DNA from 3 places in the Tardiphaga sp. 768_D3_N2_1 genome. Region 3 is predicted to be linked to each of the others. Evidence: riboswitches for the same ligand, from Rfam matches in the RefSeq annotation. Region 3 holds a riboswitch; each other region holds the start of a gene.

Region 1 (10,605 bases), 1.6 Mb from region 3:
GCGCACTGGCGTCGGGCTCTATGCATTCGTCGAGGCCGATGACGTTGCGCTGGAAACGAAGCTGCAGGGTGCACTGGCTGCAGCAAAGGCTGCAAAGCCACCTGAGCACCTGCAGGTCGTCACAGCCCTGCCCCGCGACGCCTCAGGCCGCATTCGCACCGAGGTACTGCAGCTCGTCGCCATGAACCAGGTCGATCTGCTGGAGCCGCTGATGACCAGCGACGCGGACCGCGCATTCTTGAAAGGCATTCTGGAGTCCCGGAAGAACCTGCGCGATCGTTTCAACTTCGAGACGACAGACCAGAAATTGACGTCACACTGATCGCGACGCGCGCCACAGCGTCCACAACGTCCGTAGCCGCGATCTCACATAAAGCTCGAACGGATCGTGATCCGGCCGCGCCATCTGCTCTAGATCATGTTTCACCAGCGCCATCGGCAGGAACGCCCCGCGCGCAGCCGGGGACACATCCGCAAGCATCCCTTCCGCAGTCGCGAGCTGTTCCTGCGCGCCCGATATCAGCCGATCCAGCGTTGCGCGGATGCCTGGCGTCATCTTGCCGGCAAATACCTGATCAGCGCTACTGCCGTTTTGCAGCAGCATGTCCTGTGGAACGAACAATTGCCGCCGCATCGTGTCATAGGGCAGACGGGCCACGATCCGCGCGACGCCCTGGGCCAGCCCGGCATGTTCGGCGACATGCGTGCTGGCCTCAGACCCGTCGCCAAGGATCTTTGCCGACGAGAACAACAATGTTCCGAGCGTATCGCGAAAATGGCTCTCGAGCAGTGCGAGATCCGGCATCGGATCGTTGTAGAGATCGAAGATATGCACATCGATCAGCTTGGACAGCCTGTCGACGGGAAGATCATGCGTGCGGATCGCCAGCAGCAATTCGGCCGCAACGGGGTTCTGTTCGACGTCGCCATGACCGACGCCCGCCAGCATGTCGGTCCACCATTGCAGCCGGATCTCGCCGGGCAATGGCTGCTTCACAAGCTCGCGGACGCGCGAGATTTCCGTATTGAACGCATAGAGCGCCAGCAGCGCGCGACGCTTGTCGGCGGGTACGAACAAGGTCGCCGCGTAGCGGTCGAAGTCGTGGCTGCGCACCAGATCCGCACAAAACGCGGCGGAGGCCTGATCGGCGCTCACAGGACGGCACTCATGGCCAGATACTCATGGCACTGCGATCAATGCGGCGGCAACGCGGCGGCGTTCGCCCATCATGACGTTATAGGTGCGGATCGCCGGACCGGTCTGCATCGCATCGATGACCACATGCAGATTGCGCAGGGCGTTGCGCAGATCGTTCGGCACGATCCAGACCTCGTTGCCGGTGCCGATGATCAGCGTATCGATGCCTGCAGCGCCTTCGAACACGCGCCGCAGCGAATGCCGATCGATCTCGCTGGCCTTGGTGACCGGCCAGGCCCAGACCGCATCGGGCAGGCACAGCAGCGAGCCCTGATGCGACATGGTGTCGAAGTGGAAGCCGCCCTTGCCGTAGGCTTCGATGGCGGCCGAGCGCGGAAGGTGAGGCGCTTCGGGATCGACCGGCATCTCAGGGCTTCGGCTTCGCCGCCGGCTTGTCGGCGTCTTCGCGGTGTTCTCCGACACCGAGATAGATCAGGATCGGGGCCGCAATGAAGATCGATGTGTAGGTACCGACCAGAACGACGCCGAAGATCATCACGGCAGTGAACGAGTGGATCGCATGGCCGCCGAACAGAAGCAGCGCGAGCAGCGCCAGCGTCACGGTGACGTGGGTGATGATCGAGCGCGACAGCGTCGAATTGATCGACTCGTTCAGGAGTTCCGGCATCGGCATCTTCTTGTAGCGGCGCAGGATTTCACGAATACGGTCGTAGATGACGACGGTGTCGTTCAGCGAATAGCCGAGAATGGTCAGCAGCGCGGCGATACTGGTAAGATCGAAGTCGACCTGCGTGATCGACATGAAGCCGATGGTCAGCACGATATCGTGGACGTTGGCGATCATGGCGCCCAGGGCGAACTGCCATTCGAAGCGGAACCAGAGATAGATCAGGATGCCGATGATCGCGACGATCAGGCCGAGCATGCCGTAAGCCAGCAATTCGCCGGACACACGCGGCCCCACCACTTCGACGCGGCGATACTCGACGCTGTCGCCGAGCGCGGTACGGACTTTCTGCACCGCCGCCTGCTGGGCGGCATCGCCGCCGGGCTGTTCGGCCAGACGGATCAGCACATCGGCCGGGCCGCCGAACTGCTGCAGCTGCACATCGCCGAGTTGCAGGGCCGCCAGCGTCGCGCGCATCGCGCTGATGTCGGCATTCCCTGACTTGGCCTGCACTTCAAGTAACGTACCGCCCTTGAAGTCGATTCCGAAGTTCAGCCCGTGCGTGAAGAACAGGGTGATCGCGAAGATCGACAGCACCGCCGAGATCGGAAACGAGATGCGGCGAAAGCGCGTGAAATCGAACTTCGTATCGTCGGGAACGATGCGGAGCGACGGCAACAGGTCGAAGATTGCCACGATCGACAGAACGACGATCAGCGCGCCCAGACCTGCCAGAACCATTTGTGTCGTTGTCAAAGTCTGCTCCGTAAACTCAGATCGGCACGCTGGTCGGCCGCTTCCACCTGACCCAGCCGGCGACGATAAGGCGGGTCACAGTGAAGGCCGTGAAGACCGTTGTGACGAGGCCGATGCCGAAGGTCACGGCGAAGCCGCGAACCGGTCCGGTGCCGATGTAAAACAGCACCGCAGCGGCGATGAATGTCGTGATGTTGGAATCCAGAATCGTCGCCAGCGCACGCTTGAAGCCGGCGTCGATCGCCGAGATCGCGGTGCGCCCGGCGCGCAGTTCCTCGCGGATGCGCTCATAGATCAGCACGTTGGAGTCCACGGCGATGCCAACCGTCAGCACGATGCCGGCAATGCCGGGCAGCGTCAGCGTGGCGTTGAGCAACGACAGGATGCCGAAGATCATCAGCACGTTGATGGTCACCGCGATGTTGGCGAACAGGCCGAACAGGCGGTAGGTCAGCAGCATGAAGACGATGACGAGGATAGACCCGACATAGGCGGCGAGTTCGCCTTTCGCGATCGAGTCCTGGCCGAGGCCCGGACCGACCGTGCGTTCTTCAATGATCGAGAGCGGAGCCGGCAGCGCGCCGGCGCGGAGCAGGATCGCCAGATCGTTGGCGCCCTGCACGGTGAAGCTGCCGGAGATCTGGCCGGACCCGCCGGTGATCGGCTCACGAATGACCGGAGCCGACACCACTTCGTTGTCGAGCACGATGGCGAAGGGCAGATTGACGTTCTTCACCGTGGCGTCGGCGAACTTGCGCGCCCCGGACGTGTTGAAGCGGAATGAGACGATCGGCTCGTTGGTGCGCTGGTCGAAGCCCGGCTGCGCGTCAGTCAGATCGGCGCCGGAGACCAACACTTCCTTCTTCACGAGATAAGGCGTCTTCGGCGACTGCGAGCTCATCAGGATTTCAGAGTCGGGCGGCACCCTGCCCTGCGCCTGCTCGGCCGGGATCGATGTATCGACCATGCGGAAGTCGAGCTTCGCGGTCTTGCCGAGCAATTCCTTCAGACGAGTCGGATCCTGCAGGCCCGGCACCTGCACCAGAATGCGATCGAGACCCTGACGCTGGATCAGCGGTTCGACAGTACCGAGTTCGTTGACGCGGCGCTCGACGATCTGGATCGACTGTTCGACCGACTGGCGGATACGATCATTGATCGCTGCCTGCGGCACCGAGAGACGGATCAGGCCGTTGCCGGCATCGGAGACTTCGAGGCTGCGCTGACCGCTCTGCCCCATCAGGCCGCCGAGCGGCTGCGACAGTTCGCGCAGCTTGCTGAGCGCCGTCTGGTACTCGGTATCCTTGGTGATGCGGACTTCGACATTGTCGCCACGAACGCCGAGACCGGTATAGACGATCTTGGCGTCACGCAGCGTGCGACGGACGTCGTCACGCACCTGGTCGAGCTTGTCCTTCTTGACCGAATTGGCATCGACTTCGAGCAGGATGTGCGAGCCCCCCTGCAGGTCGAGACCCAGCACCAGATGGCGCTGCGCCCATTTCGGCCAGGTCTTCACGGTGGCTTCGGGGAAGAAATTCGGAACCGCGAACAGGCAGACCACGAGCGCTGTCAGAATGACCGCCAGCGCCTTCCACCGCGTGAAATACAACATCGAGATGACCCGTCAGATTCTCAGATAATGGCGACGCGCAAACGCATCAGCTCGCGGCCGCGTCGTCCTTGGCCTCAGCCTTGTCCTTTGCGGGCTCACCCTTGGTGCGCACGCCCGAGATCATCGTGCGGAGCTGACGCACGCGAACGCCTTCGGCGAGTTCGAACTCAACCTGCTCGTCGTCGACCACCTTGGTGACCTTGCCGACCAGACCGCCCGAGGTGACGATGGTGTCGCCACGGCGGATGTTCTTCACCATCTCGGCGTGGTCCTTCACCTTCTTCTGCTGCGGACGCAGGATCAGGAAATACATGATCACGAAGATCAGGGCGAAAGGCAGCAGCGACATCAGCATGCTGTTGGTGTCGCCGCCGGCTGCTGCAGCCTGAGCAAACGCAGGGGTAATGAACATCGGGAAGTCCTCGTGAACGCTGGGAAATAACCGGCGACGCGTCGGCGTTCGGCCGGTTGGGCAAATTCGCGCGGACTATAGCGGCCGGCGTCCCAATTGCAACGGCGGTAACCCCTCTGATTTGTCTGCGATTTGTCCTGCTTGCGGATGTGTTCCGGGCTCGATATGGGTGCGGCTTGAGGAAAGTCAAAAATGTCAAAAAAGCCCAATAAAACAAGCCGTCGCCCTGTCAAAAAAGCTCCGGCGATCCGCACGACGAAGACCGCGGCAAAACGTCCGCGACCAGCCGCCGCTCCCCCGACGGAGGAGCGGATCGCCCTCGCCCTCGAAGCCATTGCCGCAGGCATGGCTGCCACGGCGCCGAAGCGCTCCAATGCCGATTCTCTGGCCAGCGCCGAAGCCTTCATATGGCATCCCGACGGGCGCCTGGCCCCCGTGCCCAAGGTTTCAAGGGTCGATATTGGCTTGCTGCAGGGCATCAATCAGCAGGTCGACACCCTGATCGAGAATACCCGGCGTTTCGCCAACGGCCTGCCGGCCAACAACGCGCTGCTCTGGGGCGCGCGCGGAATGGGCAAGTCATCGCTGGTCAAGGCGGCCCATGCCTCGGTCAATGCCAGTAAATCCGTTGCCGGCCGCCTCAAGCTGGTCGAGATCCATCGCGAAGACATCGAAAGCCTGCCGGCGTTGATGGAGCAGATCCGTGTCTCGGATTTCTATTTCATTGTGTTCTGCGACGACCTCTCCTTCGACGGCAATGATGCGTCCTACAAGTCGCTCAAGGCTGTGCTTGAAGGCGGCATCGAAGGCCGGCCGGACAACGTGATCCTGTATGCGACCTCGAACCGCCGCCATCTGCTGGCGCGCGAGATGATCGAGAACGAACGCTCGACGGCGATCAATCCCGGCGAAGCCGTCGAGGAGAAGGTGTCGCTGTCGGATCGTTTCGGCCTGTGGCTCGGCTTCCACAAATGCAGCCAGGACGAATATCTCGACATGGTCCGCGGCTATTGCAGCCATTACCGCATCAAGATCGACGCCGCCGAGCTAGAGCGAGACGCACTGGAATGGTCCACCACCCGCGGTTCGCGGTCAGGCCGTGTCGCCTGGCAGTTCGTGCAGGAGCTTGCCGGACGTCTAGGCGTGAAGCTGGCGGTGAATTAACGCGCGGCAAAGTAACCGCCCCGTCATGACAACGGGGCGGTGCCTGGCTTTCCCTAGACCAGATTTCGCAATTCGCGTGCTGCAGCGACCATGTTGACGAGTGCGGGCCGCACCTCCTCCCATTTCCGGGTCTTCAACCCGCAATCGGGATTGATCCAGAGCTGGGAGTCCGTCAGCCGCTGCCGTGCAAGCTTGAGCAGATCGACCATGTCGCGCGTTTCAGGCACCCGCGGCGAGTGGATGTCATAGACCCCGGGACCTATCTCGTTTGGATATTTGTAAGTCCTGAACGCATCGAGCAGCTCCATCTTCGAACGTGACGTTTCGATGGAGATCACATCCGCGTCCATGGCGCCGATCGCATCGATGATGTCGTTGAACTCCGAATAGCACATGTGCGTATGGATCTGCGTGTCATCCCGCACGCCCGACGAACAGATGTGGAAGCTTTCCACGGCCCAATCGAGATAGGACTTCCATTCCGACTTGCGCAGCGGAAGCCCTTCACGGAGCGCCGCTTCGTCGATCTGGATCATGCCGGCGCCGGCCTTCTCCAGATCCGCCACCTCATCGCGGATCGCGAGCGCGATCTGGCGACAGGCGACCTCGCGGGGAATGTCGTCACGCACGAACGACCAGTTCAGGATGGTGACAGGTCCTGTCAGCATCGCCTTCATCGGCCGTTCGGTGAGCGACTGCGAATATTGCCACCATTCGACGGTCATCGGATGCGGCCGGGACACGTCGCCGAACAGCACGGGAGGCCGGACGTAGCGGGAGCCATAGGACTGCACCCAGCCATGCTTGGTGAAGGCGAAGCCGGAAAGTTGCTCGCCGAAATACTGCACCATGTCGTTGCGCTCGAACTCGCCATGCACCAGCACGTCGAGCCCGATATTCTCCTGCCAGCGCACCGCCCTCGCCGTCTGGTTCTGCAGGAACGTCTTGTAGGCGGCATCGCTGAGTGCGCCCCTGACATGGGCTCCGCGTGCGTTTCTCACTTCCGTGGTCTGCGGAAACGAACCGATGGTCGTTGTCGGGAATGCCGGCAGCTTGAAGCGTCGATGCTGTTCGCCTGCTCGTAAGGCAAAGTCACTGCCGCGCCGACGCATGGTCGCATCGACAGAGGCGACGCGCTTCGCGACAGCAAGGTCGTGGATCTTCGACGATGCCAGTCGCGCAGCCGCCGCGACATCAGACGCGGCAAGCGTTGCAGCGACATCTGCGCGACTGCCGGCCAGCGCAGCACCAAGCGCGGCCAGTTCTTCCATCTTCTGGATCGAAAAAGCCAGCCAGCTTTTGACGTCCGGATCGAGCTCGGTCTCAAGGCCGAGATCGATCGGCACATGTAACAGCGAACAGGATGGCGCGAGTTCCACGCGATGTCGCCCGAGCAGATCAACCATGGGCTCCAGTCCATCGAGCAGACTGGACAGATCGGACCGCCAGATATTGCGTCCATCGATCACGCCAAGCGAGAGGACCATGTCCTTCGGCGCATTTGCCGCGACTTCATCGAACTGATCCGGCGCGCGGACCAGATCGAGATGAAGCCCGGCGACGGGAAGCGACAGCGCCAGATCGAGATTATCGCCGAGTTCGCCGAAGTAAGTGTTCAGCATGATCTTGAGTTGCGGGACCTCTTCCGCAAAAGCGGCATAAGTCCGCTGCAGCGCCTTCTGCGCAAGGGCGTCGAGATCGAGCACCAGACATGGCTCGTCCAGTTGAACCCATTCGGCGCCCTTGTCGGCCAGTTCGCCGAGTACCTCGACATAAACAGGCAGCAATCGATCGAGCAGTGTCAGCGGATCGAATGACGCATCCGCACTCTTGGCCAATTTCAGATAAGTCACGGGACTGACCAACACAGGCCGCGTCTGATAGCCGAGTGACCTCGCCTCCTCATATTCCCTGAGCGGTTTGCGCGACGCGAGACTGAAGGTCTGATCCGGCGTCAATTCCGGCACCATGAAGTGGTAGTTGGTATCAAACCATTTGGTCATCTCCTGCGCTGGCACGCCGTGGGACGCATCATGCGCGTGGGGCCTATGCTTACAGGCCTCGTCATGCGCGGCACCTTGCGATCCACGCGCCATGGCAAAATAGGTCGCGAAGGAAACGTCGCCGCCGGTCCAGCCATAGATATTCGGAATCGCGCCCACCATGACACTGGTATCGAGCACCTGATCGTAGAAGGAGAAGTCGTTCGACGGCATGACCGTGATCCCGAGCGACTTTTGACGTGCCCAGTTGGCGGCACGCAGCCCGACGCCGACATCGATCAGCGCATTCTCGTCGATTGCACCGGACCAGTAGCTTTCCAGCGCCATCTTGAGTTCGCGCCGCGGACCGATCCGTGGCGTACCCAATGTAGCAACAGGAAGTGAGGTAGTTGATTTTGAAGAAGTAGACTTTGACACAGTAGACATGGCTTAACCCCAATGATTGGGGGCAAAAGGCCAAAGTGACACGTCTGGATTCCACGACGGCAGCCGCGGAATCGCAACCGCACCACCGGGACACCCCGCCCGAGGACGTTTATGTTGTCGAGGCAGGTCTCCTGGCTCGCGGGTCAATGCTGCTGTCCGGTCTTCCCAAAACCTTTGCAGGTCTCAGTGACTTTAATGGACAGCGGCTCACCGCTTACAGTTGCGGGGGCAGCTCCGGCCTTGGCTTAACGCCTCACCGGCTTCCCTCTTAGCTTCGGGCAAACCTTCCCGAAGAACCACGACGGCTTCACATATGGGCAACATCGCGCAGCAGTCAACAGAGCACGCGCGGGCTAACTCTGCCCACGCGTAGCGGCGCATTGAAGATTCCAGAGCTGGAGTGGGCCGCAGCCCCGAGATCAAACGCATCAAGCCCGGCACGAGGCCGGGCTTGTGTGAATACGAACTACACTTCGTCGATTGCGCTTACGCGCCGTTGAGGAACTGCAGCGGATCGACCGGCGACGACCCCTTGCGTATCTCGAAGTGAAGCTGCGGCGACGTGACTTCACCGGACTGCCCGGACTTGCCGATCACCTGACCGCGCTTGATGGTCTCGCCACGCTTCACCATCAGCTCACTCGCATGGGCATATGCGGTGACGTAGCCGTTGGAGTGACGAACCAGAACCAGATTGCCGTAGCCCTTCAGCTCATTGCCTGAATAGGCAACGACGCCATCTTCGGCAGCCTTGATCGGCGTGCCTTCCGGCACGGCGACGTTGATGCCGTCATTGGACTTGCCATTGGTCTTGGCGCCATAACCTGTGACCACGCGGCCGCGCACCGGCCAACGGAACGTCGGCAAAGCGCCGGTTGCGTCAGCGGCTTTAGTCGGCGATTCCGGCGCGGTTTCTTCAGGCGTCGTCGTGGCGCTTGCCAGACGGGCCTTCTGTGCGGGCTCGGCAGACGCAACACGGGCCACGGCAGCGGACGTGACTGCGCCAGCCGGAGCGGCCGTCACGGCTGCGACGGGCGCAGCCAGCGGCGCGGCTGCGGGAGCCGCAGAAGCCGTACGTGCACCGGGCACAGTGATTTTGCTGCCAAGCTTCAGCTGGGCATTCGGCGCCAAACCATTGGCGCGCGCGAGTTCGGCGACCGGCACGTTGTTCCGGCGCGAGATGCTCATCAGCGTATCGCCGCGATTGACGAAATGCGTGGTCGACGCGCCGACGGCAGGCTTGCTCGGAGCAGCAGCAACGGCCGGAGTTGCCGCGGCGCCCTGGCGCGGAATGATCAGCGACTGGCCAGGCGACAGCGCGCGTGGACCCTTGTAGCCATTGGCCTGCAGGATCGCGGCCGACGAAACATTGTAGCGCTTCGCCAGGCCATCAAGCGTATCGCTGGTGCCAACGATGATCGACGTGCCGCCATCACGGGCAAGGCCGTTGGTTGCTGCAACCGAGCGCGGTGCCGTGGAGCCGGTGGTTTCGATCGGCGCACGTGCGGGCGGCGGCGTATACATACCGTTGCCGCCCCCGCTGACGGGAGCAGCCGACGCAACCGGACGAGCCGTCGGATAAGATTGCGGCGCGGAGATCGGCGGCGGCAAAGCCTGGGATTGATACTGCGGCTGCGGATTATAGGCCGGGCGCTGATACTGCGGCAGCTCCCGGCGCTCGACCGGCGCGCGTGGTGCTTGCTGCGGCACAGAGCCGGTGGTGTCGCCCTGCCAGCCAAAGCCACGGGATTGCCCCGATTCAAAACTTGGATTCTGAGAGAGGCGTGTCTGCATGTCGGCGCTGCAGCCGGCAAAACCGATAGACATCAGCGCCAGCACCGCGACCTGCGGAGCGCGGCGCGAGTAAAGCAACTCGACAACGCTGGACATTGGTTACTCACTCATACGCAACAAACAACTGAATTGAGTAAACACCGTCTCCGTTACCAAGCCTTTAACCTTGCGACCAACACGTGACAGTCGTTCACGAACTTTTTTCAGAGTTCGCGCGCGATGCCCGGAAGTGCTGGCACAAAACGCACGTCCACGAGCTCCTTTCGCTCCAATCCATCCCCGGTTTTACGGATCCGGACCAGGGTCTGGACCCCGTTGTGAGGACCAACCGGCGCAACCAGAATACCGCCCTCCTCAAGCCGGTCGGTCAACGCCACGGGCACCTCCTCCACGGCGGCGGTCACGATGATCCGGTCAAACGATCCGAGATTGGCAGCCGGATTGAGCCCATCGCCGAGCATGACCTCGATATTGTGGAGGCCGAGCGCCTCCAACCGGGTCCGGGCGGCATCGGCCAGCGTGCGATAACGCTCGATGCTGAGCACGTCGCGAACGAGCTTTGACAGGATCGCGGCCTGGTAGCCCGATCCCGTGCCGACCTCGAGCACA
Region 2 (10,605 bases), 3.4 Mb from region 3:
ACGCGTTGCATGAACAGATCCGGCACCCAGTTGGCGGTGTTCATGTCATGGGTGCGGCGGCGGTCGTCGCCGGTGTTCTTGCGCAGATCGAGGAACTCCTCGATATCGATATGCCAGGTCTCGAGATAGGCGCAGACCGCGCCCTTGCGCTTGCCGCCCTGGTTGACCGCAATCGCCGTATCGTTGGCCACCTTCAGGAATGGCACCACGCCCTGGCTCTCGCCATTGGTGCCCTTGATGTGGGCGCCGAGGCCGCGCACGCGGGTCCAGTCATTGCCGAGACCGCCGGAATATTTCGCCAGCAGCGCATTGTCCTTCACCGACTTGAAGATGCCATCGAGATCGTCGGCCACCGTGGTGAGGAAGCACGACGAGAGCTGCGGCCGCTGCGTACCCGAATTGAACAAAGTCGGCGTCGAGGCCATGAAGTCGAACGACGACAGCAGATTGTAGAATTCGATGGCGCGGGCTTCGCGGTCGATCTCGCGCAGCGCAAGACCCATGGCAACGCGCATGAAGAAGGCCTGCGGCAGTTCGATGCGATTGCCCTGCACGTGCAGGAAGTAGCGATCATAGAGCGTCTGCAGGCCGAGGAACTGAAACTGCAGATCGCCTTCCGGCTTCAGCGCCGCCGCGATGCGCTTGAGATCGAAGCGCGCGAGCTCGGGATCGAGCAGTTCGGCTGCGATTCCGGTCTTGATATAGGCACCGAAATATTCGGCATAGCGCGTCGTCATGTCGGCCTGCGACGCATGGGTCGGGCTGCCGTGGACATAGGACAACACTTCGGTGCGCAGCTTGTCGAGCAGCAGGCGGGCACTGACGAAGGTGTAGTTTGGCTCCTGCTCCACCAGCGTACGGGCGGCCATGATGCCGGCCAGCGCCAGTTCATCCACCGTGATGCCGTCATAGAGATTGCGGCGGGTTTCCTCCAGCACCGGCGCGGCATCGACGCCGTCGAGCCCGGCGCAGGCCTCGTTGACGATCAGCGCAAGACGCGCCGAATCGAGCGGTGCACGGGTGCCGTCGGCGAGGGTGACATGCAGCACCGGGGCGGTGGAGACGAGCGCCGGCTTCGCTGCCAGTTCCTCGGCGCGGGTACGGGCGCGTTCCTCACGATACAGCACATAGGCGCGGGCGACCTTGTGGTGCTCGCTGCGCATCAGTGCCAGTTCGACCTGATCCTGCACGTCCTCGATATGGAAGGTGCGGCCTTCACCGACGCGGCGCGTCAGCGCAGCCACGACTTCGCCGGTGAGCTGCTCCACCGCCTCATGGACGCGGCGCGACGCCGCTGCCGTGTGGCCCTCGACCGCGAGAAACGCCTTGGTCATGGCCACAGAAATCTTGCTGCCGTCGAACGGCGACACCGTGCCGTTGCGGCGGATGATCTGCATCGAGGGTTCGCGCGCAGGCGCAACGAGCGTCTCCGGCGGGAGTTGAATGAGCGGTGCATGGACCGCATCGCGGGTGTTGGTAGAATTGGCCGCGCCGCGGCCTTGGGACAAAACGGAAGATGAAGTAGGCATCGGCAGGACCCCGTGTGATGCATCAAGCAATGGGGGCTGGGGCCGAAAGGACGCTGCAAAATACACGGCGGAGATCCGCCGGCATTGCCTGCAAGCGACCGCTGGGACACCCCGCCCATGGACGTTCTGGTGTCACGGCAGGTCTCCTGACTCGCAGATCCAACGCTTGTTTCGGTCTTCCCAGTGCCAGCGGCACCAGTGACGTGGTCGAAACAAACTCTCTGCTTACAGTTGCGGGGGCAGTGCCGGAATGTGACGCTCAAGAGCGTCTTTCACCGGCTTCCCTATTATCCACCAAGTCTTGCGACAGGGCAGACCATGACGTCTACATTTGGTGTGAACCGCGGCGAAGTGTCAAGCAAGCATTGCGATCCCCGACAACAAATCCGGCGCGGCTGTTGGTTCAGTGGACAACCGCTTGCGTGGCGGAAACTGCGGGATCGTTGGCGGTTTCTGAACGATGCGATTCGTTGTCCGCAAGCACTGTGAGGGGCAAAAGATGGCCATCAATCAATGGAGGATGACATGCGGAACCAGGCAACGAGCACTGAGAGAACCGACTTCAACGCGTTCGTGGAGGCAGTAGACGCGATGCAAGCGTTCGAGACGACGGAGCAGATCGCCCGCCGCCGCGTCGACGAGATGCTGAACGAGGCGCTGATGGACAGCTTTCCTGCGAGCGATCCGATCTCTTCGCTGCAACTCGCCTGAGCAGAATCAGACCGCGCGAAAGCTGACGCGATACTGGCTAGGCGTAAGGCCCAGCCGTCGCACGAAGACCTGACGCATATGTTCGGCGGTGGTGAAACCGGATTCATAAGCCACCACCTTCAGCGGCATATCGCTGCCTTCGAGCCGGTTACGCGCCGTGTCGATCCTTGCGCCTTCGACAAAATCCGCCGGAGTCATCTTTGTTTCCTGCTTGAATGTCCGCGCGAAGGTGCGCGCGCTCATGCCCGCCACATCGGCCAGTTCATCCACACTGTGGGCATCGCGCAGATGGGCCATCACATGGGCATGGCCTCGCGCGATCGGCGAGTCCGGCTCGGCCGGCGGCACCAGATAGGGACTGAACTGCGACTGGCCACCCTGGCGCTGCGCCACCACGACCAGACGCTTGGCCACGGCCAGCGCGACGTCCGCGCCATGATCCTCCTGGACCAGAGCAAGACCCAGATCGATGCCTGCGGTGACGCCGGCCGAGGTCACCAGCGCGCCGTCACGACTATAGATGCGATCGAACTCCACATGCGCTTTCGGAAAGCGCAGCGCCAATAGCGGCGCATTCTGCCAGTGCGTCGTCACCGTCTTGTCGTCGAGCAAGCCTGCGTGGCCGAGCGCGAATGCCCCGGTGCACACCGAGCCATACCGCCCCGCATGAAGCGCCGCATTGGCCAGCCACTCTGTGAGCTGCGGGTCGGCTTCAGCCGTCGGCAGCCCTGGCCCACCGGCCACCAGCACCAGATCCCAGGGCTTGTTCGCATCACTGAACGCCAGATCGGCGGATATCCGCAAACCGTTCGATGCGCGCAGCGGCGCACAGTCTGCTGCGACAAGCGTAATGTCATATCGATCATCCGGAGCGACAAAGCTATTGGCCTCCATGAACACATCGAGCGGACCGGCAACGTCCAGCGACTGGACACCCGGAAAAATCGCAAGAGCGACAGTCTTCATGGTGATGTTTCATTCCATCAATGGCGGAGGCCCAGAGTGCTACGGATTAGATAGTCACATTTCGGCAGGAAATCACGGGTGAATGGCAGTTTTGCAGGGCGCTGTGCGATTGCGAGGACACAGCCCCCGGACGACAACGGATGCGTCAGATCCACAACGGAAAGAGCATCCCATGAGCAAGATCATCGCCGGCATTAAAGTGCCTGACAGCGCCCTCGCCCGCCAGGTCGACCAACTGGTACGCGATACCGAGAGCGATCTTCTGTATCACCACTCCAATCGCGTTTTCCTGTTCGGCGCACTCGCCGGACAGCGCAAGGGTCTCAAGGTCGATCCGGAGTTACTTTATGTCGGCGCGATGTTTCACGACATGGGCCTGCAGGCGCCCTATGCGAGCCAGGATGAACGCTTCGAAGTCGATGGTGCGAATGCTGCGGCGGACTTTCTACGCAGTCACAGTATCGATGAGCGCGACATCGACGATGTCTGGGACGCCATCGCGCTTCACACGACACCGGGCATTCCCAAGCACAAGCGGCCGGTGGTAGCGCTCGTGACGGCTGGTGTCGAGATGGATGTATTGGGTCTTGAGTACGAGGCCTTCACCGAACATCAACGCCACGAAGTCTGCGCGTGCCATCCGCGTGGCCATGACTTCAAGAACGGGATCATCGATGCATTCGCCGCGGGGACGATCCACAAGCCGGATACGACCTTTGGCAACGTCAAAGCTGACGTGCTGGAGCTCCGCGACCCCACCTACAAGCGCGCGAATTTCTGCAGCATCATCCTGAATTCGGCGTGGAGCGAATAGAATCCCGCATACGCATGGCGATCAACGCTGCCACCAGCAGCGTTGCGCCAAAGCCCGTGGGAGCGCCGAGGAACGGATAGGCGATCAGCAGCACAGCAACGAGGCCGAGCACCGATAGTTCGTGACGGCGGAAGCCTTCGGCGAGACCGATCCGGGCGATGAAGCCGATGGCAATCGCAAGTACCATCACGTCGTACAGGAAAAGATATGGCGTCGTCAGCAAGGCGCCGACTGCCAGCGCAGCGGCTTTCAGCTCATAGCGCACACTGCTGCGCCACAGTGGCACGAGCACCGCGACGACTGCTGCGATCATGATCCACTGGAACGTCCAGGCCAGCGGTTCGCTGCCATCGAGATAGCGCACCAGTGCGAAGATGCTCTGCATCTTGCCCCATGGCGCGCGGCCTTCGGTGAGGAAAGCCTGCGAGAACATCGGCATCCAGTGAACGAAAGCCTGCCAGCTCTCGGTGCCGAAAGCGAGCCACGACACCGCCGCCAGTAGCACTGTGGTGATGCCGGCGCTGACGAAGGCTTTCCATTGGGAAGCCGCGATCAGCACGAGCGGAAACAGGAAGCCGTATTGCGGCTTGTAGCTGAGCAGGCCCAGACAGATGCCAGACAGGATCGGCCGTGTCGGCAGCAGCACCAGCATGCCGCCGATCAGCGCTGCCGTCAGAAACCCATTCTGCCCGACAAGACCGTTGGTCATCACCACCGGAAAAGCCGCAGCCAATAACAGGCCGAAGGGACGACCGACGATCGCACGCATCGCTGCCAGATACGGCACGAAGCTGACGGCAGCCCAGCCGGCAAAAGCTACGGCATAGGGCAGTTTCGCGAGCAGTGCCGCGATGAACAAAAACGGCGGCGGATAGTGCCAAGCGAAATTGCCGGGATAGGTCTGACCGAGGACGGCGATCTGGACCTTCTTCTGAATATCCCAGTCATAGGCCCAGGCCGGATGACCATCGAGCACCAATCGCCCGGCAGACCACACATTGACGAAATCGGTGGGCGAGCCGAGACCGTTTTCATAGATCCAGCCGCGGCCGTAGAAGGTCGGAAAGAAGGCGATGTTGAGCACGGCCAACACGACGCAGACAATCAGCAGCGCCGGCGGAACGGGGCCGCGCTCGGGTGTCGAAGTCATGGTGAGCGGCGCTGGCATAGAGTCCCCAATGCGCATCAAGGGCGCCGGGCGACAGTGCCGAGGGAAGTTTGAGGAAGGTTTAAGTGGGACGTCGTCCCCGGATCGCGCCTCGCTTCATCCGCGCTACAGCCAACAAAAAACGCGGCCTTTCGGCCGCGTTTTGCATGTTTCTGTGTCAGGCCTTTACGCCTGAGGCTGAGGCTCCAGGCCACCATCCGGACGCGACCGGGGCTTACCTGCCGGAGGGACCGCCGAGGTGCGCGGGCCCGATGGCTCAAGCACCGACTCGCGGTTCGGCTTCTTGCCATTCAGAAGGTCCGCGATCTCGTCACCCGACAGGGTTTCGAATTCGAGCAGACCCTTCGAGAGCGTTTCGAGGTCGTCACGCTTCTCGGTGAGAATGCGCGTAGCTTCGTTGTAGCCTTCCTCGACCAGGCGCTTCACCTCGGAGTCGATCTTCTGCGCGGTGGATTCCGAGACGTTCTGCTGGCGATTGACCTGCATGCCGAGGAACACCTCGTCGTTGTTCTCGCCATAGGAGACCGTGCCGAGTTCTTCCGAGAGGCCCCAGCGCGTCACCATCATGCGGGCCAGGCGCGTGGCCTGCTCGATGTCGGAGGACGCACCGGAGGTGACCTTGTTGCGGCCGAAGATAAGCTCTTCAGCAACACGGCCGCCCATCATGATGGCGAGGCGCGAGGTCATCTGCTCCAGCGACATCGACATCTTGTCGCGTTCCGGCAGCTGCATGACCATGCCCAGCGCACGGCCGCGCGGAATGATCGTCGCCTTGTGGATCGGGTCGGTGGCGGGGACGTTGAGGCCAACGATGGCGTGACCGCCTTCGTGATAGGCCGTCAGCATCTTCTCTTCCTCGGACATCACCAGCGACTTGCGCTCGGCGCCCATCATCACCTTGTCCTTGGCCTCTTCGAACTCGCTCTGCGTGACCATGCGCTTGTTGCGGCGCGCGGCGGTCAGTGCGGCTTCGTTGACGAGGTTCATCAGGTCGGCACCGGAGAAACCGGGCGTACCGCGGGCGATAGTCTTGAGGTTGATATCCGGCGCCAGCGGCACCTTGCGGACATGGACCTTGAGGATCTGTTCGCGGCCGACGACGTCCGGATTCGGCACCACGACCTGACGGTCGAAGCGACCCGGACGCAGCAGCGCGGGATCCAGCACGTCCGGACGGTTGGTGGCAGCGATCAGGATTACGCCTTCATTGGCCTCGAAGCCGTCCATCTCGACCAGCAACTGGTTGAGGGTCTGTTCGCGTTCGTCATTGCCGCCGCCGAGACCGGCGCCGCGATGACGACCGACCGCGTCGATTTCGTCGATGAAGATGATGCAGGGCGCGTTCTTCTTGGCCTGCTCGAACATGTCGCGCACGCGGCTGGCGCCGACGCCGACGAACATTTCGACAAAGTCCGAACCCGAAATGGTGAAGAACGGCACATTGGCTTCACCCGCGACCGCACGTGCGATCAGCGTCTTACCGGTGCCGGGAGGGCCGACCAGCAGCACGCCGCGCGGAATGCGTCCGCCCAGGCGCTGAAACTTGCCGGGGTCGCGCAGGAATTCGACGATCTCCTGCAGGTCCTGCTTGGCTTCGTCCACGCCAGCAACGTCTTCAAACGTGACACGGCCATGCGCTTCCGTGAGCATCTTGGCGCGCGACTTGCCGAAGCCCATCGCCTTGCCGGCCCCGCCCTGCATCTGGCGCGACAGGAAGATCCACACGCCGATCAGCGCGATGAAGGGCAACCATGACACGAGCAGCGACACGAACCACGGCACGTTATCGCCCGGGGCCTTCGCGGTGATCGAGACCTTGGCGTCATACAGACGCTTGATCAGGGTCGGATCGCTCGGCGCATAGGTCTGGAAGGTCGAGCCGTTGGTGAAGGTGCCGTGAATCTCAGGCCCCTGGATCACGACATCGCGGACGTGATTTTGATCAACTTCGGTGAGGAGCTGCGAGAACGAGATGTCCTGAGACGCAGTGCGCTGACCAGGATTCTGGAAAAGCGTGAACAGCGCCAGCAGCAGCAAAACGATAATGACCCAGAGGGCGAAATTGCGCAGGTTCGCGTTCATCGATCTTCCTTCGTCGCCGCGCGAAATCGCGGCCTTATTCCCTTGTGAGTCGCCACAAGGGTTCACCCTGGGTCGGTCGAGTACAATCTAGGTGCGACCGGGGGCGCTGCCAAGGGAACTTGGATGGACTATTTAACGCATCTACGCGCATTTCCGGTTCAAATAATGGCGGTGTTTACTGGGTTTTCCCACGGTGGTTAAGGTACCGTGGGCTGGCAGGCGCGTCTTTGCACTCAATCAACGCGGTGACGCCTCGGCGGCGCTGGAACGATTCTCAGACGGTCGTGAGTCAGCGTGATCATGGCACCGGCGAGCGTCTGCTTCAGCAGAATACCTTTTCCGCCCGATCGCGCGGCCTGAACCATGGCGAATACGAGCGTTTCGACCTTGCCGAGCTCGGCAGGCCCTTCGTGCCCGACCTGATCAATCATCCGCAGCAACAACCGGACGCGAATTTCCTCCGCCAGCCCCGCAAATGCTCCCGCATCGATGGCTTCGGGCAGCTTACCCGGGCTGTGCAGCGCCAGAAAACGCTCTGCCCCGTCGACCATCAGTTCCAGCGCGACATCGGCACGCCGGAGCCGCGTCGCCAACCGGGCGAGGTTGCGCGAATCGAAGCCCTCGGACGCCAGCGCCGGCATCAGAGCCCGCAACCGCGGACGGGTGTAGCTCGGATCGGAGTTACTCGGATCGGTCGCGAAGTCGATTTTCGCTTTGGTCAGCGTAGCAACAAGTTGCACTTTCGCGATGTGCAAAAAGGGACGTGCGAGCTGGATGCCGTCACGCTCGGTCAGCCGTGCCATGCCGGTGAGGCCGGCGATGCCGCTGCCGCGCGCCATCCGCATCAGCAAGGTCTCGGCTTGATCGTCGCGGGTGTGCGCCGTGAGCACGTAGGACGCACCGGCACTCCGCGCGGCCTTGGCCAGCAGCAGATAGCGCGCATCGCGGGCCGCGGCAGGCAGTCCGGTTTTCGGCTTGGCGCCAGTCCAGCGAAGAGTGCGGTGAGGAATATCGAGAGATGCCGCGAGCCGCTTCACGTCGCGGGCCTCGCGGGCCGCTTCGGGCCGCAAGCCATGGTCGATGGTCACGGCAATGAGGTCCGGGCCGCGTTTGAGCGCACGCCGCCAGCGCGCGGCGAGCCACATCAGGGCGACGGAATCAGGACCGCCGGACACGGCAAGGACCAATGCTGGCGCGGACGCCCAGTCAGCGAATAGCTGTTTCGCCATCTGGGCCGAAATCGGCGACTGGTCGTCGTCGGACATGCGCGTCAGAACCGGTTGCGACCCGGCTCATTGTCCGGGTCGATCTGCCAGGGCGTGATCAGATCCGAAAACCGGGCACCGCTTCTCGGGATCACGCCTTAGCACTTAACGCGTTTTTGCTCGCGGTCCACGCCCTGTTTCACGCCCGCCGAGGCACGGGGATATTTCCGTGTCACTTCACCGAAGGCGGCACAGGCCGCTTCCTTTTCCTTCAGCGCAGCCAACGACTGGCCGAGGCGCAACAAGGCATCGGGTGCCTTTGCGGAAGTGTCATATTTCGTGGTCACGCCCAAAAATATCTCGGCGGCATCGCGATATTTCTGGCGCTGGAAGAAGCTCTCGCCGAGCCAATACTGCGAATCCGCAATCATTGGATCGCCGGGATATTTCTGGGCGAAGTTGCGCATGGTCTCTTCGGCCAGCGCGTAGTCACGACGCTGCATATAGCCGATGCCGAGATCGAACTCGTCCTTCGGGGTCGCCCCCGGCGGCAAGGTCGTCAGCGCTGGCGCCGCTCCACCCGAGGCGGCATTGCCCAGCGGGAGCGGCTCGCCGGCCGCACGGCCGCCCTGTGCGCCCACTGGCGCATTGGCCGGCATCGGCTGCTGGCCGCCGCCGAGTGCACGCGGCGCGCCAGGCGCGTTCGGGTTCGCATTGGGATCGAACGCATCGTTGCGGCGACCACCGCGCGGTGCCGGCGCGGGATCTTGCGCAATGGGCGCAGGCGCCGCGATCTGCGGCTGTTGCTGATTGTAACCGGGCTGAACCGCAGGCGCCTGCTGCACCGGAGCCGCAGCGACATTGGGCCGGCCTCCTGCGCCTGCTGGGGCGCCGCCGGCCTGCAACTGCCGGAGCTGATCCTCAAGCTGCCGATTGCGGAACTGCAGTTCTTCATTCTGGCCGGTCAGCTGGCGCAGCTGGTTCTGCAGCCGCTCGATCTGCAGGCCCTGATCGGCATCGTCGTCGCCCGACTGCTGCTGGCCGTAACCCTGCTGACGCGGAGCCGGTTGACCGAACAACTGCGCGGATACGGGCGATGCCGTCACGAGCAGGACGGACAATAACGCTGCGCCAGTGAGCGAACGAGATCTGAGCGAATGAGATCTGGATGACATTTGAGCCTGAAAATGACCGGTTTCGCGCCCCATCGGCGCGCATCACGATGAGGATTTCACTACGCCAAAAATGTGACTTTCGACAGCGACAAAGGCGCCTGCCCCAAACAAAAACGGCGCCTGCCCCAGGGGCAGACGCCATTTTTTGATAGCAGCGTATTTGATAGCAGCGCCCGCTTACGCGCCGGCGTTCAGCACCGTGACCGCACGGCGGTTCTGCGACCAGCAGGAGATGTCGTTACAGACGGCGACCGGGCGTTCCTTGCCGTAGGAGATGGTCCGCATACGGCTCGGATCGATGCCGCGCGAGGCCAGGAAGGTCCGAACCGACTGGGCACGGCGGGCGCCGAGGGCAATGTTGTATTCGCGGGTACCGCGTTCGTCCGCATGACCTTCAATGGTGAAAGAGTAGCGGTTGTACTGCTGCAGCCACTGCGCCTGCTTGTCCAGGGTCGCGATCGCCTGCGGCGACAGTTCGGTCTGGTCACTCTCGAAGAACACGCGATCGCCGACATTGACGACGAAGTCCTGCTGGCTGCCCGGCGTCGCGGCATTGGCCATCGCGCCATCACCACCCAAACCGTTCTTGTTGGCGCAGGCGCCCATCGACAGCGCCACGGCCAGCACTGCAGCCAGTTTTAATCCCTGGAGGATACGCATCTGATGCTTCATTCCCGGAGCCTCCACGCTCACGCTTTACCCAACTGTCATTCGGTCTACAGGGCGTTGGTTAAGCGAACGTTCCGTCAACCTTGATAAGGTGTTGCCAAAACTGATCAAAAGCCACAGGCCGCGAAAAAGCAACAACGTGGTTAATGGTTGGCAAATGTGGCGCGACGGTGAAGCTTCCGAGAAAGCAGCTGGTTTTAGGCAGAATCCCGCTGCGGGACTGCTGGGATAGTCAGCAATGACCGGCGACGGGGCCGTCGCCAGCCCTCACCCTCAGGTGCGGGGC
Region 3 (10,605 bases):
ATCACGCCAGCGATCCATTTCGGATTGGCGCCGCGGCCGCGCACGACACGCGAGATCTCATGCGCGAGCGGCCGGGCAATCGGCGCTTCCGGACGTGACGTATCGATATGGGCGATGCGCGGCGCCGAGCCACGCAATGTCTGCACTGTCGCCGCGAGACCGCCGATGAACTGGTAGTAGTCGTCGGAATCCAGAATATCGTGCTCGCGGTTGTCCTGCGCCTGCGCAACGAGGTCGACGCTTTTCAGCCGCTCGGCAAATTCACCGCGTGCATCCTCACCGTCGGTTCCGCTGCCATAGGCATAGCCGCCCCAATCGAGATAGACGTCGGAAATGTCAGCGCGATTGCTCCAGCCGCCTTCATCCATCAGCGCCTGCAATCCTGCGCCATAGGCACCCGGTTTGGAGCCGAACACACGGCGCGTTGCCTGTCGCCGAGCGATCTCGCAAGTCATGCCGCCGGCTTCAAGCGTGCGGGCGCGCGCGCGGACATTGGCCGCAATGGGATTGGCGTCATCGGGTTCGTCGAGTTCGGCCACGGCACTCACGGCGGAGCCGATGATATCCATCTGGGTCGGGAACGCGTCGCGGAACAGGCCGGAGACACGGAAGGTCACATCGACGCGCGGGCGTTTCAGTTCAGACAGCGGCGTGATCGCAAAGCCCGTGACGCGGCCCGAGGTTTCCTCCCACAGCGGCCGGGCGCCGATCAGCGCCAGCGCCTGAGCCACATCGTCGCCGCCAGTGCGCATATTGGCCGTACCCCAGGCCGACAGCGCGATCGCGCGCGGCCACTCGCCGGCTTCCTGCCAATAGCTCTCGATCAACCGTTCGGCCGCGAGTTGCCCGATACGCCACGCCGAGGGCGTCGGCACCGCGCGGACATCAACGGCAAAGAAGTTGCGCCCCGTCGGCAATACATCGGGGCGCCCGCGCGTCGGCGCGCCGGATGGGCCGGGGCGAACGAACTGGCCGTCGAGGCCCTCGAGAAAGGCCGTCATCTCGGCGCTGCCACAGGCATCAATGGCTGGACGCAGTTTCGCAGCGATCCAATCCAGAACCTGTGCTGTGCGGGTCCATACGGGATCGCAATCGAGCTTGCCGGAGACAAGCTGCAACGCCAGCCCTTCGATCCGCTCAACGGTGTCACCTGTGGTACGCCACACTGCATCGCTGATATCGACAAGAATACCGGGGCGCGGGCCGAGATAGTCATCGGCCATATCGCGGGTGAGCGGATCGAACGCACCAAGCCCGAGATCGGCGGCCAGCGCGCGATGCAAGGACGCATCTTGCGGCTTGATGTCGGAACGCGGCAGCCGGGCGATCGAAACCAGCAAATCGTTGCGCGATGCCTCCTCCGGCAAGCGGCCGAAGATATGTAGCCCATCGCGGATCTGCATTTCCTTGAGATCACACAGATGCGCGTCGAGCGCACGCAGCGCTTCGCCGGTCGGCGTGTCGCGGGTGACATTGACGTCGGCATCGATCTGCTGCGCGCGGGCGAGCGATAGGATGTCCTCGGCGATGACCGCCGCGCGCTTGGGATCGAGATCGCTCGCCATGGCGTATTCGTCGACCAGGTTCTCCAGCTGCGCCAGATCGTCGTGCAGTTCGGCGCGGGTCATCGGCGGCGTCAGATGATCGATAATTACGGCCGACGCCCGGCGCTTGGCCTGAATACCTTCGCCGGGATCGTTGACGATGAAAGGATAGAGATGCGGCAGCGGACCGAGCACCGCATCCGGTAGGCACTCGGCCGAAAGCCCAGCGCTCTTGCCCGGCAGCCATTCGAGATTGCCGTGCTTGCCGAGATGGACCACCGCATGCGTATCAAAGTCGCTGCGTAGCCAGAGATAAAAGGCGAGATAGTGATGCGGCGGCACCAGATCGGGATCGTGATAGGTGCTTTTCGGATCGATATTGTAGCCGCGCGCGGGCTGTACGCCGACGGTGATATTGCCGAAGCGGTGCAGGCCGAGACGGAAGGCGCCATCGATAACGTGCGGGTCATTCTCGGCTTTACCCCAACGCGCTTCGATGGCGGACTGCACTGTAGCCGGCAGCGTCGCAAAGGCCGCGTGATAGTCAGCCAGCGGCCAAGTCACGCCACCGCTTCGCTCAGCGCGCCCGTTAAGCGCATTGGTCGGCCCCTGTTGCAGCAGCTGCATCATAATGGTCGCCGTGTCGGGCGCGCCATCCGTGAGGTATCCTGCTTCACCCATCGCAGCGATCACATCGATCAGACTCTGCGGTGTATCGAGCCCAACACCATTGGCAAGCCGACCATCGCGATTGGGATAATTCGCGAGGATTAGCGCAACGCGCCGCTCGCTCGCGGAGGCCCGTCGCAAGCGCACCCATGCCCTTGCGAGATCGGCCGTCGCATCGATGCGATCCTGCACCGGCTGCAGCGTCGTCGGCACAAAGCCGCCGTCGCTGATGCCGCGTTCCTTGAAGGCGATGGCATTGGCGAAGATGCGGCCATCGACTTCCGGCAGCACCACATGCATCGCCAGATCGCGCGGCGTGAGACCACGCGTCGAGGCTTCCCAGCTGGCGTGCGAGATACCGGCCTGTGCGACCTGCAGGATCGGACAGCCTGAGGCGGAGAGGACGCCCGCATCGTCATGAGCCGTTGCCGTCGCAAAAGCCGTCGCGTTGATGATGATATCGGGCGGATAGGCCGCCAGCGCGGCACGCAGAAAGGCGGCGGAGCGCTCGTCCTTCAGGCTGGTGACGTAGAGGCAGACGGCATTCAGACCGCGCGCGCGCAGCGACAGACGCAGTGCGTTGATCGCAGCGGTGTCGCCACCAGCGACGAGCGCGCGATAGAAGATTACGATGGCGTTGGGTCGATCACTCGTCGCAGGCTCATTCGGCCAGAAGCCGGCCGAGGGCATCGGGCGCGCGGCAGGAGGTTGCTCGCCATGGCCAATCAGATGTGCGGCATAGCGCAGCGCCAGTTGCGCGTTATCGACGCCGCCTTCGCTGCAATAGCGCCACAGCGCGTGGGTGTCATCGCTACTGACCGTACCACGCGCAGCCAGTTCGGCATTCCAGTCCATCTCGCCGGGGAGGCACGCGAACTTGGCACCGCGGCTCAGCGCGTCGCTGCGCAGGCTTTCGACGCCATGTGGCCAGTAGCTGATGCCACCAAGCATGCGCAACACCACGATCTTCGCCCTGGCGAGCGTACGCTCGACATAGAGATCGATCGACGCGGGATGGCCGAGCGCCAGCATATTTGTGAGCCGCACGCTCGGGAAATCGCCAGGCAGCATGGCATGCGCGGCATTGAACGCTGCCAAGTCGCTGTCTGCCGCCGACAGCACGACGATGTCGGCGGTGTCCTGCCCGAGATCGCGGGCAACGTCGCCGTCGTCAATACTGCCGGACGTGTCGAGCTTCAGATGCATGCGGGTGAACCTGCGTTACCCGGCGAGAGCCTTTCGCACCGCGTCGCCGTCAAATCCCTTGAGGCCGATCACAACCAGATGTTCGGTTTGTGTCACGTCCGGCCGCGCGAAGGCGAGGTCGACGCGGGCGCCGACGGCCTGAACGACGATCGGCGCAGGCTTGTCGGTGATGCGCGCATGACCCTTCACGCGCAAAACACCATCGAGGCCAAGCGCGTCGCTGATGCGCGCGCGCATTGCGTCGATGCTGGCCGCAGCCGTCGGCTTGACGACGATGCTGTCGAAATCGTCATGGTCGTGCTCTTCTTCCTCACCGTGATGACCGACACGGGCAGCCATGTCGTCTTCGGCTGCGGCATTCAGGCCGATCAGCACCTTGGGCGCGAGATCGCCCTTGGAGCGCACGATGCTGACACCCGGACGCAGCACAGTCTTCAGCTTGGCTTCAATCTCGGCAAGTTTCTCCGGAGCAACCAGATCGCTCTTCGACAGTACGACAAGATCGGCGCAAGCAAGCTGATCCTCGAACACTTCCTCGATCGGATCGTCGTGCTCGATGCCCTCGTCTTTGACGCGCTGTTCGGCAACGGCGTCCTCATCCAGCGTGACGCGGCCTTCCGATAAAGCCAGCGCATCGACGATGGTGACGACGCCATCGACGGTCGCGCGGGTCTTTACCACGGGCCAGGCAAATGCCTTCAGCAACGGCTGCGGCAGTGCGAGACCGGATGTCTCGATGACAATGGCGTCAAGCGGGCGTTCACGCGACAGCAGCTTGTCCATGGTCGGCACGAAGTCATCGGCCACGGTGCAGCAGATGCAGCCATTGGTGAGTTCGACGATATCGCCGGGAGCGCAGGCCTTCGCCGCGCATTCCTCGACCAGGCCACCGTCGAAACCGGCATCGCCGAATTCATTGACGATCACGGCGATGCGGCGGCCATCGGCCTGAGTCAGCAGCGAACGCAGCAGCGTGGTCTTGCCGGCGCCGAGAAATCCGGTGAGGACGGTGACGGGAACGCGGGACATTCAATTCTCCTGGGAACGCTTGAGCCAGAGCGGAAGCCCGGCTGCGATGAAAGCAACATTCGGCACGGCGGCCGCGATGATCTGGTTGAGCCGGCCCTGCGCATCGCGAAAGGCGCGGCCGAGCGGTGTCTCCGGCACGAGGCCGAGGCCAACTTCATTGGAGACGAAGACTATCGGATAGCGCGAGACATCGAGGAAGCGCACCAGACGCTTCGCTTCAATCTCTGGATCGCGCTCGGCTAACATCAGGTTCGACAGCCACAGTGTCAGGCAATCCACCAGCACGACGCGGCCGACCGTCGCTTCACGCGTCAGCGCATCGACCAGAGCCAGCGGCTCTTCCACGGTGATCCAGCCCTCGCCGCGCTGCTTGCGATGCTGCGCGATGCGATTTTGCATCTCATCATCGCCGGCCGTTGCGGTGGCCAGATAGATTTTCGTCAGGCCGATGCCATCAACCAGTCTCTCGGCGAAAGCCGACTTGCCGGAACGCGCACCACCCAGCACCAGTGTCGTTGTCGCGGCGGTCATTTCGGCGCACGCCCATCTTCAGGCGACCAGCGCAGCGGCGGCACGCGCGCGACCATGCCCTTGCGCAGCACCTCGGCACGTTCACGCCACGGTACAAGACCGTAATCGGCCCTTTGATAGGACTCGACGAAGGACACCAGCGCCGCGCTGCCGCTATCGGTCTGCAGATCGCCGAACAGGAACGTGTAACCATCAGGGCTTGTCACCGCGACCGTCGCCGGCCGCTTGCAGACGCTGAGGCACTGCACCGGACGCACCATCACGGCGGCATCGCCATCGCCGAGCGCGGCCTTCACAGCATCGAACATGTCCGGCCCGACGATCATGCCGGTTTCGGCGGCCTTGCAGCTGATGCACACGCTCACGACAACGGGACCGGACGGCACAGGGCGTGGCGGTTCGACCGAAATTTGTTCGCCAGAGATATCGGCGCTGTCGTGATCCATTACATGCTCAGTTCATGCCCTCGCGGGCCTACGAGCTTTGTTGGATCGCGCCGACGGCTTGGCCGTCGGTTCGCTCCCGTCCGGTGCACCCCGCCCCGACGACGCCTCCAAAGCACAGTTCGTGATGGCAGGTCTCCTGGCTTGCGAGTCACAGCCTGCTGCCGCCTTCCCAAGAATTCTGAAGAATTCCCAGTGGCACCGGCGCGGGCTCGTCGCTTACAGTTGCGGGGGCAGCGCCGGCTTCAAACCGGCTTCCCTTTTCACCTTCCACGCGGAAGGACCATCGCCAAAGACGCTATCTGCCGGGTGCGCCGGGGTCAACCGCGCCGGCGGACTGTCGTCCGGACCTGTTGACCTTGCAGGTCGTCTTGCGTCAGTTAGGCCGCGAAAAGGAACCCGATGCCCGCCCATTCCCAGCCATTGTGGCAACCGCCCGCCATTGCGCCTGTTGACCCGCAGATCGCGGCAGGTATCCGCGCCGTCATCGACGGCAAGGCAAAGCCGCCGGGCTCGCTGGGACGAATCGAGGACCTGGCGCTGCAGCTCGGCATGATCCGGCATCCCGGCGAGCCGCGCGGCGACAATGCCGTGCTGCTGGTATTTGCCGGAGATCACGGACTCGTGGCCGAAGGCGTGTCGCAATATCCGTCGGCGGTCACGGTCGCGATGGTGATGACCTATCTGGCCGGCCGCGCCACGGCCAATGCTTTCGCCATGGCGAATAACATCGACGTTCGCGTAATCGATATCGGTGTCGCTGCCGAACTGCCCGTGCATCCAAAGCTGATCGACGCCAAGGTGCGTATGGGCACGGCTAATGCCGCACGCGAGCCGGCAATGACGACAGAACAGGCGGCCGATGCGCTATCGCGCGGCTACCGGATCGCCGTCGGCGAGATCAAGGCCGGCGCAGACATCATCGCGCTCGGCGAGATGGGAATCGGCAATACGGCTTCGTCGGCTTTGGTCGTTCATCGGCTTGCGCCAGCGCTACTGAATGACTGTATCGGCGTTGGCGCCGGGCAGGATGACGCCGGCATGGCGCGCAAGCGCGCAGCGATCGCGAAGGCGGCGGCGCGCAGCGATGCAACCGCGCCGCTGGATGTGCTGGCCCAATTCGGCGGACTGGAAATCGCAGGCATGGCCGGAGCGATCCTCGGCGCGGCTTCGCAACGGCGGCCGGTGATCATCGACGGCTTCATCTCCAGCGCCGCGGCATTGCTCGCCGTTAGCCTGCGTCCGGCTGCACGCGACTACTGCGTCTTCGCGCACCGTTCGGCCGAACGCGGCCACGACATCGTACTCAGCGCGCTCGATGCCAGGCCGCTGCTCGATCTCGGCCTGCGCCTCGGTGAAGGCACCGGTGCACTGCTTGCGGTGCCGCTGGTCCGTGCCGCCGCGCGCATGCTGACCGATGTCGCCAGCCTCGACGACGTACTGGCCGGAAAGATCTAGATGAGACCGGATCCGCATCTGCTGAATGCGATCCGTTTCCTGACGGTGCTGCCGGTACCGGCAACTGGCGACGCGCAGGAGGCTGACTGGCTTGCGCGTGCAATGAAGTATTTTCCGATCGTCGGCCTCGGCATTGGCGCCGCCTCCGCGATCGTGCTCCTCGTTGCCAGCGAATTCTGGTCACCGCTGATCGCGGCTTTGCTGGCGATTACAACAAGTATGGTCATCACCAGCGCGCTACACGAAGATGGCCTGGCCGACACAGCCGACAGTTTCGGCGGGGGGTGGACTGTCGAGAAGCGCCTCGCGATCATGAAGGACAGCCGCATCGGCACTTATGGGGCGCTGGCACTCGGCCTCGGCGTGGCACTGCGTATTGCGGCGCTCGCCATATTGCCGATGTGGGCAGGTGCGGCGGCGTTGATCGCCGCCCATGCCGCTGCACGCGCCGTCCCCGCTTTTGTGATGAACCGCCTGCCCTATAGCGGCGATACCAGTGCGATGAAGGTCTCCTATGCCGACGCACCCGTGCGGTCCGAGGAATTGATCTTTGCGCTCACCGTCGTCGCACTCGCATCGGCCCCGCTTGCGCTCATCTCGGTCGCATCGCTTTCTGCGGGTCTTCTGCTCGGCGCAGCGCTTGCCGCACTTCTCGCGCTATGGTCGCGCCGGATGATCGGCGGCTACACTGGCGACGTGCTCGGTGCCGTCGAGCAGCTGTTCGAGATTGGCTTTCTGCTCGGCGTCGCAGCCCTGATCAAATAGGCCAGTTCAACGGCAAGCGATAAGGCTCACCTTCAAAGGCGTCCGCACCGCGACCGATGCGCGCAATGGCTTCGATCATACGTCCCTCGCGGCCAAGCTGTTCGTCAGCCAATTGCACCATCAGTTTGTTCGGAGTCACATAAGGCGAACGTTTGCGTAGTTCATCTGCAATCGCCGCCTCATAGCCGGGATTCCGATCACAGGCGATGGCGTAAGCCGCGGCACTTGAGCGACTGATACCAGCCCAGCAGTGAATCAGCATCGGGCGATCGGCGACGCTGCTGCGACCGAATTCGAGAATCGCATTTACGGCATCAGCATCGGGCACGATCAGGTCCGGCGTCGCTTCGACGATATCGTGAAAAGCCAGCTCCACATGCCGCTCACGCGCCAACCCGCTCCAGTCGCGCTCGCTCGCTGTAGGTGACAGAAGGGTCAACAGATCGAAGGCTGGCAGCGCATTTGCCACAGCAGCAAGGCCTCCGAGCGAGCTCACATAGATCATTCGAACATCCTGCTCGCTGTTGTCATGCCTCTTCTCGCACCTGCAGCAAATAGACCTCCTTCAGCCTCATGCCGCAGCGATGTCGCTGATGCAAGGTCGGTTTCTTAATACCACTCCCGACCTTTTCGCACCTGCGTTATCGCAAACAGGGAAAATACACCAATCAAAACAATCTATTACTCACTCGAACTTTCGGCGACCGAGGCAGGCCAATTTTAAAGAAGTTGCGATAGGTATCTAACTCACCAACGCAGAGTCCAGGACGGCACGATGCTGAACTACTTCGAAATGGCGGCATCACAGATCGGAACGATCTTCCGCGTGCCCCGCGAAAACCCCGAACTGGTGGAGGCGAAGCTCGCTGCCTTCACCCGTCAGGTGCCGATCATGTATGCGCTGGTGGTCGTCAACACGACGGCACTTGCGATTACCTTTTATGGTACTGCGCCGCATCTACTGACCGTGTATCTCCCCGCTGCATTCGTTGCAATCTGCGTGATCCGGATGCTGAGCTGGCTGAGAGCGCGGAACATCACGCTGTCACTCGACCAGGCCGTGGAGAAACTTACCGGCTCGATCATCTTCGCCAGCATTCTCGGCGTCGCGTTCTCTGCCTGGAGCCTCAGCCTTTTTCCCTACGGCGACGCCTATAGCAAAAGTCACGTTGCCTTCTTTATGGCCGTGACATCGATCGGCTGCAGTTTCTGCCTCATGCATCTACGCTCGGCAGCGCTCATCGTGACGACGCTTGTTGTCGTGCCCTTCGCGTTCTTCTTCGGATCAAGCGACAATACGGTCTTTACCTCCATCGCCTTCAACTTCGTCGTGGTCATCTTTGCCATTCTCTTCATGCTGCTCGGCAATTACTCCGATTTCGAGAAGCGGGTGAATTCGGAGAAAGCGCTGCGTATCAAGCAGGCCGAACTGCAGGTGCTGAGCGACAGGAACTTTCGGAATTCTAATATCGACAGCCTCACCGGTCTCCCCAATCGCCGGAATTTCTTTGCCGAGCTTGAGCGCGGCATCATCAACTCTGCGCATACCGGCGGCCTGCTGCTTGGTATCCTGGATCTTGATGGCTTCAAGCCGATCAACGACATCCACGGGCACCGCATGGGTGATCGCCTGCTGGTCGAAGTTGCGGACAGGCTGCGCGCGCATCTCGCTCCTCACGTGTTTCTGGCCAGACTGGGCGGCGACGAATTCGTCATGTTCAGCGAACAATTGCTGGACCCGGACGCAATTGCTGAAGCGGAAGAAAGCATCGAAAACCTGTTCGACGTCCCGTTCGAGATTGATGACATTACAGTACGCATCAGCTGTTCGATCGGATATGCGGAATTTCCGGACGCAGCCAAGACCGCGCAGGATTTGTTCGAGCGCGCCGATTATGCGCTGTTCTTTGCCAAGCAGCACAAGCGTGGCAAGGCCGTCCGGTTTTCTGCAGAACATGAAGCCGATATCCGCGAGGCCTCCTCTGTGAGCCGGGCTTTGGCCGGTGCCAACCTCGAGCAGGAACTGTGGATCGCCTATCAGCCGATCATTGACGCAGAAACACGACAACCCGCGAGCTTCGAAGCCCTGGCGCGCTGGAAGAGCCCGGAGCTCGGCAATGTTCCGCCGATGAGCTTCATTGTCGCCGCCGAACGCTCCGGCATGATCGGCCAGTTGACCCCGTTGCTACTTCGCAAGGCTCTGGAAGGCGCAGCGACATGGCCGGAGCACATCCGGATTTCGTTCAACCTCTCAGCGGTCGACGTCGCCTCTCCCCTGTCGATCCTCAAGATCATTGCCGTTGTCCAGCAAAGCAAGGTGAAGGCCAGCCGCATCGACTTCGAGATCACCGAAACGGCCGTGATGGGCAATCTCGCACAGGCGACCGAAGCATTGAATGCCCTGAAGACTCTGGGCGCCCGCATCTCGCTGGACGATTTCGGCACCGGCTATTCGAGCCTGAGCTGTATTCGCGAATTGCCGCTCGACAAGGTCAAGATCGATCGCAGCTTCATCAGCAAGATCGAGACGGATTCTGCCGCGCGCCTGATCCTGCGCACCATGCTCGGACTGTGCAACGGCCTCGGTCACGACTGCATCGTCGAAGGCGTCGAGAACAGTGAACAGGTCGACTTCCTGCGCAGGGAGCACTGCCGTTTCATGCAGGGCTACTTCTTCGCCAAGCCCATGAACATCGAGCAGGTCGGGGGTTATCTCGCCTCTGCTCAATCCAGCATGCTGGCCGACCGCACCGCCAGCTAGTCGTTCTGTCCGTCGAGCAGCCGCACCGCCTCGAACAGCGTTGCCGCCCCGACGGCCAGTTGCTCCGGCTCCGACCATTCCTCGGGGCAATGGCTCTTGCCGTCCTTTGACGGAATGAACAGCATCGCGCTGCGGCCGATATGCGACATGAAAGCCGCATCGTGACCTGCCCCCGAGGCCAGCCGTGTCGTTGAATAGC

Evidence for each region. Region 3 has a riboswitch for cobalamin ahead of AB8A27_RS17510 (DUF1636 domain-containing protein). Riboswitches for the same ligand answer to the same signal wherever they lie in the genome.
Region 1: another riboswitch for cobalamin. It lies ahead of metE (5-methyltetrahydropteroyltriglutamate--homocysteine S-methyltransferase); the one in region 3 lies ahead of AB8A27_RS17510 (DUF1636 domain-containing protein).
Region 2: another riboswitch for cobalamin. It lies ahead of AB8A27_RS01315 (ribonucleoside-diphosphate reductase subunit alpha); the one in region 3 lies ahead of AB8A27_RS17510 (DUF1636 domain-containing protein).

Annotation. Positions count from the first base shown of each region.
Region 1 is NZ_CP197245.1:2,072,092-2,082,696, reverse strand. It holds gene AB8A27_RS09555 (serine/threonine protein kinase) at 1-322, shown strand, start outside; gene AB8A27_RS09550 (phytoene/squalene synthase family protein) at 314-1,156, opposite strand; gene AB8A27_RS09545 (Mth938-like domain-containing protein) at 1,181-1,564, opposite strand; gene secF (protein translocase subunit SecF) at 1,566-2,567, opposite strand; gene secD (protein translocase subunit SecD) at 2,599-4,197, opposite strand; gene yajC (preprotein translocase subunit YajC) at 4,244-4,609, opposite strand; gene AB8A27_RS09525 (ATP-binding protein) at 4,802-5,773, shown strand; gene metE (5-methyltetrahydropteroyltriglutamate--homocysteine S-methyltransferase) at 5,827-8,202, opposite strand; cobalamin riboswitch at 8,307-8,518, opposite strand; gene AB8A27_RS09515 (peptidoglycan DD-metalloendopeptidase family protein) at 8,689-10,092, opposite strand; gene AB8A27_RS09510 (protein-L-isoaspartate(D-aspartate) O-methyltransferase) at 10,200-10,605, opposite strand, start outside.
Region 2 is NZ_CP197245.1:268,353-278,957, forward strand. It holds gene AB8A27_RS01315 (ribonucleoside-diphosphate reductase subunit alpha) at 1-1,529, opposite strand, end outside; cobalamin riboswitch at 1,649-1,865, opposite strand; gene AB8A27_RS01320 (hypothetical protein) at 2,055-2,240, shown strand; gene AB8A27_RS01325 (GlxA family transcriptional regulator) at 2,247-3,206, opposite strand; gene AB8A27_RS01330 (HD domain-containing protein) at 3,379-4,020, shown strand; gene AB8A27_RS01335 (glycosyltransferase family 87 protein) at 3,992-5,188, opposite strand; gene ftsH (ATP-dependent zinc metalloprotease FtsH) at 5,354-7,270, opposite strand; gene tilS (tRNA lysidine(34) synthetase TilS) at 7,504-8,535, opposite strand; gene ybgF (tol-pal system protein YbgF) at 8,634-9,650, opposite strand; gene pal (peptidoglycan-associated lipoprotein Pal) at 9,828-10,322, opposite strand; gene AB8A27_RS01360 (N-acyl amino acid synthase FeeM domain-containing protein) at 10,593-10,605, opposite strand, start outside.
Region 3 is NZ_CP197245.1:3,711,903-3,722,507, forward strand. It holds gene cobN (cobaltochelatase subunit CobN) at 1-3,419, opposite strand, end outside; gene cobW (cobalamin biosynthesis protein CobW) at 3,435-4,448, opposite strand; gene cobU (bifunctional adenosylcobinamide kinase/adenosylcobinamide-phosphate guanylyltransferase) at 4,449-4,979, opposite strand; gene AB8A27_RS17510 (DUF1636 domain-containing protein) at 4,976-5,425, opposite strand; cobalamin riboswitch at 5,535-5,725, opposite strand; gene cobT (nicotinate-nucleotide--dimethylbenzimidazole phosphoribosyltransferase) at 5,825-6,880, shown strand; gene cobS (adenosylcobinamide-GDP ribazoletransferase) at 6,881-7,645, shown strand; gene AB8A27_RS17525 (tyrosine phosphatase family protein) at 7,638-8,150, opposite strand; gene AB8A27_RS17530 (putative bifunctional diguanylate cyclase/phosphodiesterase) at 8,421-10,406, shown strand; gene AB8A27_RS17535 (Zn-dependent hydrolase) at 10,403-10,605, opposite strand, start outside.